DNA from 3 places in the Bacillus sp. 01N45 genome. Region 2 is predicted to be linked to each of the others. Evidence: riboswitches for the same ligand, from Rfam matches in the RefSeq annotation. Region 2 holds a riboswitch; each other region holds the start of a gene.
What was found. A riboswitch is a leader RNA that binds a small molecule or an ion and turns the genes downstream of it on or off. The one in region 2 is predicted to bind thiamine pyrophosphate.
Positions count from the first base shown of each region.

Region 1 (5,167 bases), on a different contig from region 2:
TTGTTTAATCGAATTTTAACTTCTTTAATGCTTCTGCGAACGGATTGTTTAATGGTTCTTCTTCTTTGTTCTGCTGTTTCATATATTTTTGAACGTCGCGTTTATCAGCTTTGCTTCCAGATTCCTTTTTACGTCTTTCTTGGAATGTGGATAATTTCTCACGATAGCCACATTTACATGCAAAGATTTGTCCTGCACCTTCACCACGTAATTCTAACTTCTTCTTACATTGCGGACAACGAGCGTTTGTTGTACGAGATACATTTTTACGATGACCACATTCACGGTCTTGGCATACAAGCATTTTTCCTTTTTTGCCGTTTACCTCTAGCATTGGTTTACCGCAGTCTGGACAAGACTTTGTTGAAATGTTGTCATGTTTATATTTTTTATCACTCGATTTAATTTCAGAAACAATTTCTTTCGTATAGTTCTTCATTTCTGAAATGAATACTTCTTTTTTCAGTTTACCCTTTGCAATTGCTTCGAGTTTTTGCTCCCATTCACCAGTTAGTGTAGGAGATTTCAGTTCTTCTGGCACTAAATCAAGTAGCTGACGGCCTTTTGAAGTAATGTGAATATCTTTACCACGTTTTTCAAGTAAGAACGAATTGAATAACTTGTCGATAATATCTGCGCGTGTCGCTACAGTACCTAATCCACCAGTTGATTTTAACGTATCAGCAAGTTGTTTGTTTTGCGTATCCATATATTTTGTAGGATTCTCCATTGCTGAAAGTAAAGTTGCCTCGTTAAAACGTGCAGGTGCTTTCGTTTGACCTGATGTTTGCATAATTAACTTTACAGTTAATGTATCGCCTTTTTCAATGCGAGGTAGAAGTTGCTCCTTTACGTCATCCATTACATCATCATCTTCAAAGCGGTTTTCATATACTTCTTTCCAGCCGGCATGTAAAATTGTTTTTCCTCGTGCAATGAACGTTTCATTGTCAACTTTTGTGCGTAACGTTAGTTGTTCGTATTCGAATGCTGGGAATAAAATGGCTAAGAAACGTTTTACAACTAAATCATAAATTTTACGTTCTTTATCTGTGAAGGCGGAGAAATTAACGTATCCTTCTGTCGGAATAATTGCGTGATGATCGCTTACTTTACTATCATCAACAAATGATTTATTAGCCTTGATAGGCTTTTGTAATACTTTATGTGCTAAAGGACGGTATTCTCCAACGCCACATGCTTTTAGACGCTCTGGAAGTGTTCCAACGATATCAGATGAAATATAGCGTGAATCTGTACGAGGATACGTTAGAACTTTATGTTGCTCATACAATTTCTGCATAATGTTTAATGTTTCTTTCGCAGAGTAACCGAACTTTTTATTTGCATCACGTTGTAATTCAGTTAAATCGTAAAGACCAGGAGAGAATGACTTCTTCTGTTTTTTATCAATTTCCACAACGGTAGCATTATGCTTATCTAAACCTTTTACAATACCATCAATTTTTTCTTTATTAAAACTGCGGCTATTACCATTTGCATCTTGCCAAGTTAGTTTTAACTGATTCGTTGTTTGTGCTTCGATACCGTAGTAAGTTTGAGCTTTGAAGTTCTTTATTTCATCTTCACGATTAGCGATCATAGCGACAGTAGGTGTTTGTACACGGCCGCAATTCAGCTGGGCATTAAAGCGAGTCGTTAAAGCGCGAGTCGCGTTAAGACCGATGTACCAGTCAGCTTCTGAACGTGCGACAGCCGAAGCGTATAAATTGTCATATGCTTTACCTGGTTTTAAATTTGCGAAGCCATCTTTAATTGCTTTATCAGTAACAGATGAAATCCATAAACGCTTAATAGGTTTTTGTATTTTAACTTTATCGATAATCCAACGTGCGACTAATTCGCCTTCGCGTCCAGCATCTGTCGCTACAATAATTTCATTTACATCTTTTCTAAGTAGCTGACTCTTCACAGCATTAAATTGTTTCCCTGTTTGTTTAATAACCGTTAATTTCAAGCGCTCAGGTAGCATCGGTAAATCTTCTAAATTCCACTGTTTATATTTCACATCATAGCTTTCTGGATCAGCTAATGTAACGAGATGACCTAAAGCCCAAGTTACAATATATTTACTACCTTCAAGGTAGCCATTTCCTTTTTTATCGCACTTAAGTACACGCGCAATATCACGTGCAACGGAAGGCTTTTCAGCGATTACAACGCTTTTTACCATATTTAAAACATCCTTTCAAATTTCCATACGTTAACTATAGCATACATCTTCTTGAGATTCAGTTTCGCTCCAGATTTGAACGTTTTTTAGTGGGATAACATCTGTTTGAGGGTGAATGATGGCGACAGAACATAATATGCGCCATGATGAGACTATGAGAAATAGATACTTATTTATTATGCTTATTGTTTTATTAGTTGCTCCTATATTAAATAGAAAAGTAAAGAACTTGTTATTTTACTAGAATAAGAGTAGACTTTGAAGTAGATGAATAATAAACACATGGGAGTTTGTGGATGCAAACTGAGAGTATGACTAATCCGTCATTGACCATTTGAACCTGTTGGATAATGCCAGCGTAGGGAGAGTGTAAAAGCACATGTTCAGGCACTTTGCGTACGCGCAAAGTGCCTTTTTGTGTATCTCCCATCACTATAGTTAGGAGATGAAAAGGATGAATATGAAAGAAATTAGTAAAGTAGTGGATTTGGTGAGAGAGTCTAATCCACTCGTGCATAATATTACAAATGTTGTTGTAACAAATTTTACAGCTAACGGCTTGTTAGCGTTAGGAGCATCACCTGTAATGGCGTATGCGAAAGAAGAAGTAGCAGAAATGGCTAGCATTGCGGGAGCCCTTGTTTTAAATATGGGTACACTTCGTCCTGAAGAGGTAGAAGCGATGTTACTTGCTGGTAAATCAGCAAATGTGAATAATGTACCAGTACTATTTGATCCAGTTGGTGCAGGAGCAACATCGTATCGAACAGAAGTTGCGAGACATATTCCGGCTGAAATTGATTTAGCGATTATCCGCGGAAATGCAGCTGAAATAGCGAACGTTATTAATGAGAGATGGGAAATTAAAGGGGTAGACGCCGGTGTTGGAAATGGCAATGTCGTAAGTATTGCAAGGCAGGCAGCGGATGAATTAAATACAGTAGCGGTGATTACTGGAAAAGAAGATGTTGTTACAGATGGAGAACGAACGATCCTTATTCGAAATGGTCACCCTATTTTAACGAAAGTTACGGGAACTGGTTGTTTACTAACTTCTGTAATAGGAGCATTTGTAGCAGTAGAAAAGGATTATGTAAAGGCAGCAGTAGTGGCATTAACGTTTTATGGTGTAGCTGCGGAACTGGCAGCTGCTAAGACAGTGGAAAAGGGACCTGGTAGTTTCCAAATTGAATTTTTAAATCAGTTAGCGAATACCACTTCGGGTGATATTGAGAAGTATGGGAAGATTGAGCTTATATAGTAAGGAGGTGAACTAGATGCCCTGTATTACAAAGGCTGAAATGTCTAGATTATTATCAGTATATTTTATTATGGGAAGTAACAATTGTGCGAAGGAGCCACTACAAGTATTGAGAGATGCACTTGAAGGTGGTATAACAATTTTTCAATTTCGTGAAAAGGGGGAAGGGGCTTTAACGGGAGAGAAACGTATTTGTTTCGCGAAAGAACTACAAGCAGTCTGTAAAGAGTACGGTGTACCATTCATCGTAAATGATGATGTGGAACTAGCTATGGAGTTAGATGCAGATGGCGTGCATGTTGGCCAAGATGATGAAGGAATTACTTCTGTTCGTGAAAAAATGGGTGATAAAATTGTTGGTGTATCTACACATACAATTGAAGAAGCACGCTGGGCAATTGAAAACGGAGCTGATTATTTAGGTGTTGGCCCTATTTTCCCAACGAGTACAAAAAAAGATACGAAAGCAGTTCAAGGAACGAAAGGTTTAGCTTATTTTAGAGAGCAAGGAATTACAATACCGATCGTCGGGATTGGTGGCATTACAATTGAAAATACAGCGTCAGTTATAGAAGCAGGTGCGGACGGCGTTTCTATTATTTCCGCGATTAGTTTAGCTGAATCTCCGTATGAAAGTACGAAGAAGCTAGTTGAGGAAGTAAATAGGGGTTTGTAGGAAAACGGAACTTCACAAAAATAGAAAAGAACATAATGGACAGTTAAAAATATTTAAACAAACGTTTGATTAAAAAAGCACAAACCCTTTAAAATTATCGGTTTGTGCTTTTTCTTTAAAACATAATTGATATTAGGAGCATTCCGATTCCGATAGAGGTGAATGTTGCGATTAGGCCTGGAATCATAAAGCTATGATTTAAAACATATTTACCAATACCTGTTGTACCAGTGCGATCGAAGTTAATGGCAGCAACGATTGTTCCATAGTTTGGAATGAAGAAATATCCATTTACTGCAGGGAACATTGCGATTAGTAGTGCTGGTGGAATACCGAGTGATAATCCAAGAGGCATTAAAGCACGTACTGTTGCTGCTTGGCTATATAGTAAAATAGATAGAATGAATAATGCGATGGCAAATAGCCATGGTGCACTTGTTACTAGGTGCTGAATTGATCCTTGAATCATATTTAAGTTTCCGTTAAAGAAAGTATCTCCCATCCAAGCGATACCGAAAATAGCAACAACAGCTGTTGCCCCCGCTTTAAAGACGTTACCAGACACGATGCTTTCTACATTTGGTTTGCAGAAAATAATAATAAGAGCTGCGATAGTTAACATAACCATTTCAATTGTGTTTGGCATGGAAAGACGAATTAACTTCCCGTCAACCATCCATCCTGGACGAAGTGCTTCAAATGAACCGAGAAGTACGACAAGGAAAGTTCCTACTAAGAAAAGGATAACGGATAGTTTAGCGCCTTTTAAACCAACAAATTCTTTCTTCTCTTCAATTTTAGGAATCATTCCTTCTTTTAAACGTTTCAAGTATTCAGGGTCTTCATTTAATTCTTTCCCCATTTTGCTAGCAACAAATGCAGCTACCATACAAGCGATGAAGGTAGAAGGAATACTTACTTTTAAAATATCTAATAAGGTGATTTTATAGTCAGCTAGCATTGCTAAAAGTGCAACTGTTGCAGCTGATATAGGGCTAGCTGTAATTGCTTGTTGGGAAGCGATTACGGCAATTGA
Region 1 covers NZ_JBFTQW010000009.1:97,038-102,204, forward strand. Annotated here, with positions in the region: gene topB (DNA topoisomerase III) at 5-2,194, opposite strand; TPP riboswitch at 2,467-2,576, shown strand; gene thiM (hydroxyethylthiazole kinase) at 2,640-3,455, shown strand; gene thiE (thiamine phosphate synthase) at 3,472-4,131, shown strand; gene AC1DMU_RS20630 (anaerobic C4-dicarboxylate transporter family protein) at 4,247-5,167, opposite strand, start outside.
Region 1: it holds a riboswitch for thiamine pyrophosphate, as region 2 does, so the genes downstream of both, thiM (hydroxyethylthiazole kinase) here and tenA (thiaminase II) in region 2, are expected to answer to the same signal.

Region 2 (5,167 bases):
AGACCGTACCGCCCTTTATAAAAAATACATATGTAGTGGACCTTTTGAGAATGAAATAAATATGCAAAAATGATTGCAGGGGGTAAGGAATTGTTTAAAGATTTTAAAGTTGTGAAAGATCGTCCCGTTTATATTCAATTGAAAGATTATTTGAAAAAGATGATTATGAAAGGTCATTTGCTCGGGGATCAAAAAATCCCTTCAACTAGGGAACTAAGTGAATTACTAAGTGTGAGCAGAAATACTGTACTCGCTGCTTATGCGGATTTAGAGCAAGAAGGACTCATTTATGCAGTTAAAGGGAAAGGGAATTTTGTAGCGAAGGTTGATATATCGAACACTTCGTCTGTTGAAATAGATTGGAAACATAAACTTAATACAGTTACCTTATTAGCGGATGAATTAGATTTAATGAAACATGGTGTTCGCTGGGAAAAAGGAATGATTGTTTTTAATAGCATTGCTCCGGACGAAAAGCTATTTGATGTGGAAAATTTCAAAAGAGCTTTTCTTACTCGTATGTCCATTGAAGGGGATGTCGTATTAAACTACGGATACGCAAAAGGTTATAGACCTTTAATGAATTATCTACTTCATTATATGGAAATGAAAGGTGTAGATATTTCGAACAAAGATATTTTAATTACAAATGGATTTACAGAAGGATTAGACATCGTGCTATCCTCGTTATCGAAGAAATCAGGGCGGGTTATTTGTGAGAATCCAACTCACCATGCTGCATTGAAGCTTTTCCGTTTACATGGACTTGAAGTTCACGGAATTAATATGAATGAAGATGGCATCGATACGAACGAAGTAGAAAAAAGTTTGCGTGAAAAAGAGTTTGATTTCGCATATTTAATTCCTTCCTATCATAATCCAACCGGTATTGTTACGAGTTCGGAGAAAAGAACGGAACTGATGAGATTATTCTCCAAATATAAGGTTCCTATTATAGAAGATGGATTTAATGAAGAGCTACGTTATTCAGGTTCACACTTAGCACCATTATTAACTTTTGCTGGCGCTGGTAATAATGTAATTTATATTAGTAGCTTTTCAAAGGTACTTTTCCCTGGTTTACGTGTAGGCTGGATCATCGCCGATAAAGAACTGATTCATCATTTAGAAAGTGTAAAAAGAGCAAGAACGATTCACACATCTACGTTAGATCAAGCTGTTCTATTTCAATATTTACATGAAGGATATTTTGAAAAATATTTAAAAAAGGCAAGATCAGTTTATAAGAAGAAATATGAATTAGCTGTTGGGGCGTGTAACGAGTACATTCCGTTTCAAAGAATGACCGGTGATGGTGGACTTCATTTATTTATAGAGTTAGAAGAAAAAATTCATGCCCGCACACTTTTACAAAAGTGTTATGAGCAAGGGGTTACATTTTCTCCAGGAGATGTTTTTTATTCTGATGGAGGAGGAGCGACTACTTTTCGATTAGGATTTTCACGTCTGAAAGAAGAAGAAATAGTTCGTGGAATCAAAATAATCGGTGATACAATAAAAACTGAAATTTGGAGTTGAGGAAATGAGAATTGGCGTTATTATGGGGGGAGTATCCTCTGAAAAACAAGTATCAATTATGACTGGAAATGAAATGATTGCAAATTTAGATAAAAATAAATATGAAATCGTACCAATTACGTTAAATGAAAAAATGGATTTAATCGAAAAAGCGAAAGACATTGATTTTGCGCTGCTTGCATTACACGGAAAATATGGAGAAGATGGGACGGTTCAAGGCACGCTTGAAAGTTTAGGTATTCCATATAGCGGGAGCAATATGTTATCTAGCGGTATATGTATGGACAAAAATATTTCGAAAAAGATTTTACGCTATGAAGGTATAGAAACACCCGATTGGATTGAACTTACAAAAATGGCGGATCTAAATCTTGATGAATTAGAGAAGTTAGGATTTCCGTTAGTGGTAAAACCAAACTCTGGTGGATCAAGTGTTGGGGTAAAGATTGTATATGATAAAGATGAATTAATTTCAATGCTGGAAACTGTGTTTGAATGGGATTCTGAAGTAGTAATAGAGAAGTATATAAAAGGTGATGAGATTACATGTTCAATTTTTGATGGAAAACAGTTACCTATTATTTCAATCCGACATGCAGCTGAGTTCTTTGATTACAATGCAAAATATGATGATGTTAGTACAATTGAAGAAGTTATCGAACTTCCAGGAGAATTGAAGGAACGTGTAAACAAAGCGTCACTGGCTTGTTATAAAGCATTGAAATGCAGCGTTTATGCAAGGGTGGATATGATGGTAAAGGACGGAATTCCATATGTAATGGAGGTTAATACATTACCAGGGATGACACAAGCAAGTTTACTACCGAAAAGTGCAGATGCAGCTGGTATTCATTATAGTAAACTATTAGATATGATTATTGAAACTTCATTAAAAGCAAGAAAAGAAGAAGGATTTTAAGAAGCGCTATCATGAATACTTTTGACAGTAACATGAAGTATGTTATGATGAATACAATACGAAAATTAAATATTTATCCACTAGGGGGGCCTATTATAGGCTGAGATCAAATGAGAATTTGAGACTCTTAGTACCTGATCTGGTTAATACTAGCGTAGGGAAGTGGGAAGACATTACTATTTTATGAATAAATACTGTCAATTTCACTTTCTTTACGTTTGTAAAGAAAGTTTTTTTATTTTACAGATTTAATAACTGTGGGTAAATACTTAAATTTTATACTTTATTGGAGGGATTTAAATGACATTTTCACAATCATTACGTCAAGAAGTAGATTCAATTTGGGAAGCTAGTTTTCATCACCCTTTTGTAAAACAACTTGGTGAAGGAACGTTAGATTTAGCTAGTTTTCGCTATTACGTACTTCAAGATTCATATTATTTGAGTCACTTCGCTAGAGTACAAACTTTAGGAGCTGCAAAAGCACTGGAATTAGAAACGACAGCTCGTATGGCACACCATGCTCAAAATACATACGAGGCGGAATTATCTTTACATGAGAACTTTGCGAAGAAACTAGGGATAACACAAGAAGAGAAAGATAATTTTATCCCTGCTCCAACTGCATACGCTTATACTTCACATATGTATCGTGCTGCGTATGAAGGACATTTAGGCGATATCATTGCAGCAATTTTACCTTGCTATTGGTTGTATTATGAAATTGGGGAGCGTTTAAAAGAATGTCAGCCAGAAGAGCCAATTTATAACGAATGGATTTCTGCTTATGGATCTGATTGGTTCCGTACATTAGTTGAAGAGCAAATTACACGGTTAGATACTATCGCTGAAAAAGTGACAAAGTCTGACCGGAAGCGAATGAAACAGCATTTTATTATTAGTAGTCAATATGAATATTCGTTTTGGGAAATGGCTTATACTTTAGAAAAGTGGCCAGTGAATACAGAAGTAGAAGATGTCATTGGATAATGAGTAGGGGTATTGCTATACATAGGTATGGATAATACTTATGTATATGATTTCACAAAAGAAGTATCGCAAAAAGACGCATCAATCTAAGTGCGTCTTTTTTCAATTTATAAAAATGAGCCTATGGAAAAAATAACCTAAAAATAGGTATATGAACAAGGTGCATTATCTAGTGATAGGTCATATTTTGTAGGGGTACGTATTGAACTTAGTTTATAGCGCTATTTCTACTTAGATTTAACGAACAGAAATATAAGAAAGCATTGGAAAAGTTGAAGTTTATAAACGGAGGTAATGAAAATGAATAAGTTTCAACAAGAACTACAAGCGTTAAGCCTTAATGATTACCAATCTGGAAATATTGTGTATTGGGACCAACAAAACCAATATCCATATTACTATATTGAAGATGCTGCTCGTCGCTGTGGCGGTTGTGGTCGTTGTGGAGGTTGTGCAGGTCGCTGTGGTGGATTTCGTTGTGGTGGATTTCGTTGTATTGGTTGCTTCGGTTGTTTTGGTTGTGGAGGTTGTGGAGGTTGTGGCGGCTGTGGCGGCTGTGGTAGTTGTTCTAATTGTTTTAGTGGTTTTAATGGTACTACTGATACAACTGGTACTATTGTAACATATGAATATTGATAAGAGAAAAAAGGAATCCAATAGTGAAGTATTATATAATTTTTATTAAAGAATTTAATAAAAACACATGTAGCATTCAAGTGAAAGAATGATATTTAGATTTTTAGTTGTAAATCAAGATAAGATATATAAAGCAATGACTAGACTTAAAACCTAATCATTGCTTTTTTATATTTTTACCATCAAATAAGGAATCTGTTGCTTCTAGTTAGTGGGTAGCGAAAGCAATTATTACAACTATGTAAGATTAATGTAATGTTAATCGATAGTAAATGAAGATACTTGAGTGTATTTTAAATAAGATTTAAAAGTACTGTTTATTTTTAAAATATTGAGGTAAGTAAAAATCTATTAGGAAGTGTATTAAAATGATTGAACTTAAATCTATTATCCATTCGTACAAACTAAAGAGAAAAATAGCAAGGGATTTATACGGAAACAGAGATGAATTGACACTGTTATTAAATGAATTTAATAAAATGAAACACACAGTAACATGTGAAAAAAAGAAAAATAATATATTATCTCGTTTACAATTAATTTATCAACATATGAAATTAGATAAACGGTATCCTCTTCCAATTACTTTTAATAGTAAATTATTGGATCGATTAGAAAAAGAATCTCTTCATTCTATTGAGGAAGGTATAGCATGTCTACAATTAATGTTAGATATGAATTATGAGAAAATAAAACAATATGGATCGAGTACAAGTAGGTCATTTGTTCCATTATCGCAGTCTTCCATTTGTCTTGCTGATTGTATTTGCATAACTGGATTTGTATTAGGATTACTAGGTGCAATTACATTTGGGGGATTAGTTTTATCTGTATGTTCAATTACATAAAGGTTGATATTTGCAAGAAGGGCACCGACTTAAGGTGTTCTTTTTTAGTTTTATTGTAAATGATAAATATTACATCATTCTTATCGCAACAAAGTAGTTCAGCCCCTAACGGTATGCGTCAAGGTGCTGAAATTTGAGAACCCTTCTTTAATAGATAAATATGATTATCAATCTCTTGCATTATAACACTAGGTTAATTAAATGAGAAACTTAATATTTATATGTAGTTATATAA
Region 2 covers NZ_JBFTQW010000002.1:512,869-518,035, reverse strand. Annotated here, with positions in the region: gene pdxR (MocR-like pyridoxine biosynthesis transcription factor PdxR) at 91-1,539, shown strand; gene ddlB (D-alanine--D-alanine ligase) at 1,544-2,458, shown strand; TPP riboswitch at 2,531-2,636, shown strand; gene tenA (thiaminase II) at 2,759-3,448, shown strand; gene AC1DMU_RS06875 (heterocycloanthracin/sonorensin family bacteriocin) at 3,743-4,084, shown strand; gene AC1DMU_RS06870 (homoserine dehydrogenase) at 4,453-4,932, shown strand.

Region 3 (5,167 bases), on a different contig from region 2:
ATTGGCTTTTTAGTAGGTACTTCATTTTTAACGCCGGATTTAGATACATATAGTAATGCGTATAATAAATGGGGGTTCCTACGTATATTTTGGTATCCGTATAAGAAGGTCATGCCGCATCGATCCTTCTTTACACATACAATTATACTTGGTGATGTGATTCGTATTGCATACATGTTAATTGTGTTTTCTCCGTTTTTATTCCTATTAAATGTAATCGCGCTTGATGGGAATTTAATAGAAATTGCGAAGGAACATGAGGTTGAAATTGTAACGTTCGTAATGGGAATTATTGTAGCAAGTACGCTTCACATTATAGCGGATAAAGTGAATACGCGCCGCAAAAAAATGATGAGAAAAAAGAAGAAACGCAGAAGATAAAAAAACCGTCCCAAAAAGTATTTTGGGACGGTTTTTTCTTATTAAAAGATTGTCGTATCGCCGATAAAATTTCATTTATTATGATGCGTACTGTTTTAATCAAACGTTTGTTTAAACTTAAGCTTTCAGCACTTTAATACCTTTTACGATGTTCCAAATGAAGTAGTATAAGCTAATAATGCCACAAATACATAAGACAATCATTGCTCCAATTCCAAGTGTTACGTCTGGTTGATTCGATCCGATACCCATAATTCCTAGAATAATAAATCCAATAAATGACGCGATGCTTGGAATGATGTGTGTCCATAGAGCGCGTTTTGCGTGCGGTTTCGTTTCAGAATCGCCCACAATCCACACAATGATAGGGAATAAGATAGGGGCAAATAATACACTAAAGTATGATAAAGCTGCTAATATTTTGTTTCCGTTCATATATATCACCTCATAAATAATATCCGTTTTTATACCTTTATTATGCAGGAAATGTAGCGAGCTTCCTATCGATGAACATTACAAGAACGTGACGTTTTTGTAAGATTCTTATGATAAATAATAAAATTTTCAAAAAAATCTTTTTTAATGAAAATTGTTGTGATAAAATTAATGAAAACGTTTTCTTTGACGTTTTTTTATTTTAGGTTTAAAGGTATGATGACCTGATAGTCTATTGATGAGGTTATTCTATTTAAAAGGGGATTCTTTAGGGGGAGAGAACAATGAACACATGGACACAAGTTTATGATCCGTTCGGAAACATTTGGATTTCGGCAGCGGTCGCACTTATTCCGATTATCTTTTTTTTCTTAGCTTTAGCAGTTTTCCGCATGAAGGGGTATGTGGCAGGATTAATTACAGTCGTACTTACAATTTTAGTTGCGTTATTCGCTTATAAGATGCCGTTCACGATGGCGATGGCAGCGACGGGATATGGTTTCTTATACGGACTATGGCCAATTGCTTGGATTATCATTATGTCGGTATTTTTATATAAAATATCTGTGAAAACAGGTCAATTCGATGTGATTCGTGCATCTGTATTATCCATTACGAATGACCATCGTTTACTCGTTATTTTAATCGGTTTTTCATTTGGAGCATTTTTGGAAGGGGCAGCAGGATTTGGTGCACCAGTAGCGATTACCGCAGCGCTTCTTGCAGGTCTTGGGTTAAATCCTTTATATGCAGCGGGTCTGTGTTTAATCGCAAATACGGCACCAGTAGCGTTCGGAGCGATGGGAATTCCGATTACAGTTGCTGGACAAGTAACAGGTATTGATCCGCATAAAATTGGACAAATGGCTGGGCATCAATTACCGTTCTTATCATTATTTGTTCCGTTCTTTATCGTATTTTTAATGGATGGATTTAAAGGAGTAAGACAAACATGGCCGGCTCTATTTGTAGCAGGTAGCTCATTTGCAATTACGCAGTTCATTACAGCGACGTTCTTAGGGCCAGAACTTCCGGATATTACGTCAGCACTTGTAAGTTTAGTGAGTCTATCGCTATTCTTAAAAGTTTGGCAGCCGAAAGAAATCTATCAGTCTAAAGAAGCAAATAGTGAGGTAGCAGCAACGGCGATATCTATGCCGAAACTAACGGTAGGAAAAGTAGTAAAAGCATGGTCTCCATTCATTATTTTAACTGTGATGGTAGTCATTTGGAGCCAAAGTTTCTTTAAAGCGTTATTTGCTCCAGGCGGTGCTTTGGAAAGCCTTGTGTTTAAGTTTGAAGTTCCAGGCTTACACAATTTAGTAATGAAAGCAGAGCCAATTGTAAATAAACCGACGCCTTATGAAGCAATCTTGAAATTAGATATTTTATCAGCGACGGGAACAGCAATTTTAATTGCTTGTATCATTTCTATCTTTATTTTGAAAATGAGTGCAAAAGATGCAGTAGTAACATTTAAAGAAACGATAAATGAGCTTAAGATGCCAATTCTATCTATCGGATTCGTATTAGGATTCGCGTTTATCGCAAACTATTCTGGTCTATCTTCTACATTAGCATTAGCACTTGCAGGAACTGGCGGACTATTCCCGTTCTTCTCACCATTCCTAGGCTGGATCGGTGTATTTTTAACAGGATCCGATACGTCAGCGAATGCACTGTTCTCGAATTTACAAGCGATTACAGCGCAGCAAGTCGGTGTATCTGAAGTACTTCTCGTTGCAGCAAATACAACGGGCGGTGTAACAGGAAAAATGATTTCTCCGCAATCGATTGCAATTGCTTGTGCGGCAGTTGGACTTGCTGGAAAAGAATCAGATTTATTCCGCTTTACAGTGAAGCATAGTTTATTCTTCGTAATTATTGTTGGTATTATGACGTATGTACAGGCATATTATTTAACGTGGATGATTCCATAAACAACAAAAGAAATAAACTTTGCATTTTTCAGATTATCGTGTATGATGGGAAAGTATTGAAAATTAAATCAGTGATAAACTAGGGGTGCCTAACGTATGCGTAGGCTGAGAGAGAAGCGTGTGAACTTCTTAACCCTTTGGACCTGATCTGGCTCGTACCAGCGTAGGGAAGTTAACGGCTTTACATAATGATGTCTTTATGAGCCAGGTCCTTATTTTTTTATGGACCTGGCTCTTTTTATTTTGGCATACGCTGGCCATATCTTGTCCTTGTCACGTACAGGGGGGCAACAAAGGTTATGAAACAGTCTGTTTCAGCTGAGCAAATTGAATTGAAATCGAGTTTACCAGGAAGTAAGAAAGTGTATGTGGATGGACCACGCGCGGGTATGAAAGTGCCGATGCGCGAGATTGAACAAAGCGAAACGAACGGTATTCCGAATCCGCCAATTCGTGTATATGATACGAGCGGTCCTTATACAGATCCTGCGTATAAAGTGGAACTGGAAAAGGGATTGCAGGCGCCGCGCCACTCTTGGATCCTGGAGCGCGGAGATGTAGAAGCATACGAAGGGCGCGAAGTAAAACCAGAGGATGACGGTGTGAAAGTGGCTTTGAAACATACGCCTGTTTTCCCGCAAATGGATCGTCAGCCGCTTAGAGCAAAGCAAGGTGGAAATGTTACGCAAATGCATTATGCACGTAAGGGTATCATTACGTCTGAGATGGAATATGTTGCGATTCGTGAAGGAGTAGAGCCTGAGTTTGTTCGTAAGGAAATCGCGGAAGGTCGTGCCATTTTACCAGCGAATATTAACCATCCGGAAGCAGAACCGATGATTATCGGCCGTAACTTTCACGTGAAGGTCAATGCAAATATCGGAAACTCTGCTGTATCTTCTTCAATTGCAGAAGAAGTAGAGAAGATGACGTGGGCAACGCGTTGGGGTGCGGATACGATTATGGATTTATCTACAGGTAAAAATATTCATACGACGCGTGAGTGGATTATTCGTAACGCGCCTGTACCAGTTGGAACTGTACCGATTTATCAAGCGCTGGAAAAAGTAAATGGAATTGCAGAAGATTTAACGTGGGAAGTGTATCGTGATACGTTAATTGAGCAGGCGGAGCAAGGTGTGGATTACTTTACGATTCACGCGGGCGTATTACTTCGTTACATTCCGATTACTGCAAAGCGTACGACAGGTATCGTTTCACGTGGTGGTTCAATTATGGCACAGTGGTGTTTATTCCATCATAAAGAAAACTTCTTATACACTCATTTTGAAGAGATATGTGAAATTATGAAGCAGTACGACGTTTCGTTCTCTCTTGGAGATGGATTACGTCCAGGTTCGATTGCAGATGCAAATGACGAAGCACAGTTTTCTGAGCTTGAAACACTTGGTGAATTAACGAAGATTGCTTGGAAACATGATGTGCAAGTGATGATTGAAGGACCTGGGCATGTACCGATGCATTTAATTAAAGAGAATATGGAGAAAGAGCTTGATATTTGTCAGGGCGCGCCGTTCTATACACTTGGGCCGTTAACGACAGATATTGCACCAGGTTATGACCATATTACATCGGCAATTGGAGCGGCGATGATTGGCTGGTTTGGCACGGCGATGCTTTGTTATGTAACACCGAAAGAACATTTAGGTTTACCGAATAAAGATGATGTTCGCACGGGGGTTATTACGTACAAAATTGCTGCACATGCAGCTGATCTTGCGAAAGGGCACAAAACGGCTCATCAGCGTGATGATGCACTTTCAAAAGCTCGCTTTGAATTCCGTTGGCGCGATCAATTTAATTTATCTTTAGACCCTGAACGTGCGATGGAATATCACGATGAAACATTGCCAGCAGAAGGCGCGAAAACGGCTCATTTCTGTTCAATGTGTGGACCGAAGTTTTGTAGTATGAGAATTTCACATGATATTCGTGAATATGCGAAAGACAATGATTTAGAAACGACAGAAGCAATTGAAAAAGGGATGAAAGAGAAAGCGAAAGAATTTAAAGACACTGGTAGTCATTTATACCAATAACACGTTACACCTCTTTACTTGATTGATCACACTGTAGTACCTAACTTAAATATAGAAGAAGCCCCCTTTGCTAAGACGGTAGCAAAGGGGGCTTCTATTTTCTATAAGGCGAAGAATAATTGTACCCAGTAGTATAAGAGGAATAATGTGACGGCTGTTGTGAGTGGGATTACGATGAGAGATACGCTTAAATAATCTTTCCATTTCACTTTAATTTTATTTTGTCTTAGGATATACATCCAAATGAGGGAAGCTAGCGTACCGATTGGTAATAATAGTGAACCGATGTCACTACCAATGATATTTGCGAGATAGATAGTTTTTAATGTGACTGGATCTAGGCCCATTTCT
Region 3 covers NZ_JBFTQW010000006.1:279,817-284,983, forward strand. Annotated here, with positions in the region: gene AC1DMU_RS16565 (metal-binding protein) at 1-381, shown strand, start outside; gene AC1DMU_RS16570 (magnetosome magnetite crystal formation protein family) at 499-816, opposite strand; gene lldP (L-lactate permease) at 1,101-2,756, shown strand; TPP riboswitch at 2,828-2,943, shown strand; gene thiC (phosphomethylpyrimidine synthase ThiC) at 3,056-4,816, shown strand; gene AC1DMU_RS16585 (arsenic transporter) at 4,918-5,167, opposite strand, start outside.
Region 3: it holds a riboswitch for thiamine pyrophosphate, as region 2 does, so the genes downstream of both, thiC (phosphomethylpyrimidine synthase ThiC) here and tenA (thiaminase II) in region 2, are expected to answer to the same signal.